2 regions of the Citrobacter rodentium NBRC 105723 genome follow, and region 1 is predicted to be linked to the other one. Evidence: predicted binding sites of a transcription regulator. Region 1 holds the regulator's gene; the other holds the start of a gene.

Region 1 (2,204 bases):
GAGTGCGCAGCTCGTGGCTGACGTTGGCGAAGAAGTTACGTCTTGCCCCCTCAAGCTGGTGCATCTGGGTCACGTCGCGGGCAACCATCAGCAGCTGCTTGTCGGTGTAGGGCATCACGCGAATCTCCAGATGCCGCCCGGTATTGAGCACCAGATTTAACGGTCGGCTGAAATCGCGGGTTTTCAGATACTGGGTAAACTCCGGATAGCGCAGCAGGTTGAGGATGTTCTGCCCGTTATCGTCCGGCCAGCGTAAGCCCAGCAGCTGTTGCGCCAGGCCGTTACACCAGAAAATGCCGCCCTCTTCGGTGGTCAGCACCACCGCGTCCGGCAGCGATTCGGCTCCGCTGCGAAAGCGTTTGATCAAATTGCCCAGCTCGCGCCGACGCTTTTTGTTGCGCAGCTGCATCTGATGCAACCCGTACAACAGCGGCTCCCAGCTTCCGCGTCCCGGCGGCGGCGTCATGCTTCTGTCGACCCACAGCCACCAGGACAGGCGTAATAAATTCCAGAAATGCCAGATAAGCAGTCCCGTTACCGATGCCAGCAAAAACCACGGCAGGTAACCGAAAAAAGCGCTGAGGATAAAGGCCGGGATACAACACAGGATCAGTTCCAGCACCAGCCTCTTCCATGACAATCTTTCCAGCACGCGTCACACTCCATTAAAGCCCGACAACGCAGGCCAGGCTTAGCTAGTCATTCAGAAGCGGGTCGAAAAACGATACCCCGTACCACGCACCGTCTGAACCATACGATCGTGACCGCTGGTTTCCAGCGCTTTGCGCAGACGGCGAATATGCACATCGACCGTGCGATCCTCAACGTAGACGTTGGTGCCCCAGACGTGGTTCAGCAGCTGTTCACGGCTGTAAACGCGCTCCGGATGCGTCATAAAGAAGTGCAGCAGTTTAAATTCGGTCGGTCCCATGTCGAGCGGGTTGTCGCCGGTCATCACGCGATGCGAAGTCGGGTCCAGGCTCAGCCCCTGCATCTCAATCACCTCTTCCACCGCCATCGGTGAAATGCGGCGCATCACGGCCTTAATGCGCGCCACCAGCTCTTTCGGGGAGAAGGGTTTGGTAATATAGTCGTCCGCGCCGGTTTCCAGACCGCGAACGCGATCCTCTTCTTCGCCTCTGGCGGTAAGCATCACCACCGGAATATCGCGGGTCATCGCTTCACGCTTCAGATGTTTAATAAACTGTAGACCAGAACCGCCGGGCAACATCCAGTCGAGGAGGATCAGATCCGGCCAGGGTTCATTAAGTTGGTTCACCGCAGTGTCATAATCTTCGGCTTCGACAGGCTGAAAGCCATTTTGCTCGAGCACGAAGCAGACCATTTCGCGAATTGCAGCTTCATCCTCTACGACCAGAATACGTCTCGCCATGATTTACCCTGTTTTATTTAAATAGCCAGTCATCAATGCGGCGTCATTATGCGTCAGTTTTATGACAGATTTATGAAAAAGATAGCGCAGCCTGATGTCAGGTTGTTGATTTATTACAAGCCGCCCAGGAGATATTACCGTTCGTGACAGGGTATAATCCCCGTCACGCTTTTTCATCAGGGAACCGTTATGCGCCTCCTGCACACCTCTGACTGGCATCTGGGACAAAATTTTTACAGCAAAAGCCGCGCCGCGGAACATCAGGCCTTTCTCGACTGGCTGCTGAGCACGGCGACAGAACAGCAGGTGGACGCCATTATTGTCGCAGGCGACATTTTCGACACCGGTTCGCCGCCAAGCTACGCCCGCGAACTGTATAACCGGTTTGTCGTCAGGCTACAGCAAACGGGCTGCCATCTGGTGGTGCTGGCGGGCAATCATGACTCTGTCGCCACGCTCAACGAGTCCCGCGAGATTCTGGCGTTTCTGAATACCACCGTTGTCGCCAGCGCCGGTTGCGCGCCGCACATCCTGCATCGACGCGACGGCACGCCGGGCGCGGTACTGTGCCCGATACCGTTTTTACGCCCGCGTGACATTGTGACCAGTCAGGCGGGGCTAAGCGGCCAGGAAAAGCAGCAGCACCTGCTGAGCGCGATAACCGACTACTATCAGCAGCAGTATCATGAAGCCTGCGCGCTGCGCGGCGAACGCGCGCTGCCGATTATCGCCACCGGCCACCTGACCACCGTGGGCGCGAGTAAAAGCGACGCCGTACGCGACATTTACATCGGGACGCTGGATGCCTTTC
Region 2 (2,204 bases), 2.3 Mb from region 1:
AGCCGCCGAGGTAGCCAAACAGGCCGGTGAAGCCTGCCGCCGTCCCCGCCGCTTTTTTCGGCGCCAGTTCCAGCGCGTGCAGACCAATCAGCATGACCGGACCATAAATCAGGAAACCGATCACAATCATACAAATCATATCGACGGTCGGATTACCCGCCGGGTTCATCCAGTAAACGATAGTGGCGATTGTCACCAGGGTCATAAAGAATACGCCGGTGGCGCCGCGGTTGCCGCGGAACACTTTATCCGACATCCAGCCGCACAGCAGCGTCCCCGGAATCCCTGCGTATTCATATAAGAAGTAGGCCCAGGACGATTTATCCAGCGCAAAATGCTTCACTTCTTTCAGATAGGTCGGCGACCAGTCGAGGATGCCGTAGCGCAGCAGATAAACAAACACGTTAGCGATAGCGATGTACCACAGCAGTTTGTTCGGCAGAACGTACTGCATAAAGATCTGCTTGGCGGTCAACTCCTCTTCCGCTTTTTCGTTGTAGTCATCCGGATAATCGTTCTTGTACTCTTCGATCGGCGGCAGGCCGCAGGACTGCGGGGTATCGCGCATCATAGCGAAGGCAAAGAGAGCGACGATGATCGCACCGAATGCCGGCATATACAGCGCAGCTTTCCAGTCGTTAAACCACGCCATACCGAGCAGGAACAGCAGCGGAGGAATACCGCCGCCGACGTTATGCGCGCAGTTCCACACCGAAACGATACCGCCACGCTCCTTCTGCGACCACCAGTGCACCATGGTGCGTCCGCACAGCGGCCACCCCATTCCCTGGAACCAGCCGCACAGGAACAGCAGCACGAACATAATGGCGATGCTCGATGTCGCCCATGGCACAAAGCCCATGAACAGCATCACTGCCGCCGCAAGGATCAGACCGGCTGGCAGGAAAACGCGCGGATTCGAGCGATCGGAAACCGAGCCCATGATGAATTTCGAAAATCCATAGGCAATGGAGATCCCGGACAGCGCGAACCCCAGATCGCCGCGAGAAAAACCCTGCTCCACCAGGTATGGCATGGCAAGCGCAAAGTTCTTACGTACCAGATAGTACGCGGCATAACCAAAGAATATCCCCAGGAAAATCTGCCAGCGAAGACGACGATAGGTCGGATCGATCTCCGCTTGAGGCAAGCGCGCTTTATGAGCGGCTGGTTTAAAAATACTCAACATAATGTAGCCTCCGTGGCCCGTCTCTTTATTAGTGGTCAACACCGCAGTTCGTATGAACCGCCCATGCTGCTTCCAGTTGTGGGCGCGATGTTAAGTAAAGATACATATCGTTAATGTGAATTACAGCACATATTGTTACGGTTTAATGACAAATGTTCAAAAAGGCGCATGAAATCACATTTCATTTTCGAATCATGAGTGAATATGCGCGAAATCAAACAAACCCTGTTTTTTATGTGGCTAAATGATAAAAAACGAACTGTGAGGGAAAACAATGAATACTCGCGACTCGCAAACCAGTGACGTGATTATCATTGGCGGAGGCGCTACAGGCGCTGGTATCGCTCGCGACTGCGCGCTGCGCGGGCTGCGTGTTATCTTAGTTGAGCGCCATGATATCGCCACCGGCGCGACCGGCCGTAACCACGGTCTGCTGCACAGCGGCGCACGCTATGCGGTAACTGACGCGGAATCGGCGCGCGAATGCATCAGCGAAAACCAGATCCTCAAACGTATCGCCCGTCACTGCGTGGAGCCAACCGACGGCCTGTTTATTACCCTGCCGGAAGATGAGCTTTCTTTTCAGTCCACCTTTATTCGCGCCTGCGAAGAGGCGGGGATCCGCGCCGAAGCGATCGATCCGCAACAGGCGCGCATTATCGAACCGTCGGTTAACCCACAGCTGATCGGCGCGGTCAAAGTGCCTGACGGCACCGTCGATCCGTTTCGTCTCACCGCTGCGAACATGCTGGATGCGAAAGAACACGGAGCCATTATTCTCACCGCCCATGAGGTCACCGGATTAATCCGCGAAGGCGCAACGGTGAGCGGCGTATACGTGCGCAACCATCTCAGCGGCGAAACCCAGACCCTGCGCGCTCCGGTAGTGGTGAACGCCGCCGGTATCTGGGGACAGCGGATTGCGGAATATGCCGACCTGAACATCCGCATGTTCCCGGCGAAAGGGTCGCTGCTGATCATGGATCACCGAATCAATCAGCACGTTATCAACCGC

What was found. Region 1 encodes PhoB, which activates phosphate uptake and scavenging genes when phosphate is short. Its sites were predicted from a motif close to CTGTCATAAAACTGNCNNAT; they were not measured.
Region 2: glpT (glycerol-3-phosphate transporter) is a predicted target of PhoB. The motif match lies at 1,322-1,341, and genes of this name have one in related genera.

Annotation. Positions count from the first base shown of each region.
Region 1 is NZ_CP082833.1:5,100,290-5,102,493, forward strand. It holds gene phoR (phosphate regulon sensor histidine kinase PhoR) at 1-652, opposite strand, end outside; gene phoB (phosphate response regulator transcription factor PhoB) at 704-1,393, opposite strand; gene sbcD (exonuclease subunit SbcD) at 1,583-2,204, shown strand, end outside.
Region 2 is NZ_CP082833.1:2,795,020-2,797,223, reverse strand. It holds gene glpT (glycerol-3-phosphate transporter) at 1-1,189, opposite strand, end outside; gene glpA (anaerobic glycerol-3-phosphate dehydrogenase subunit A) at 1,464-2,204, shown strand, end outside.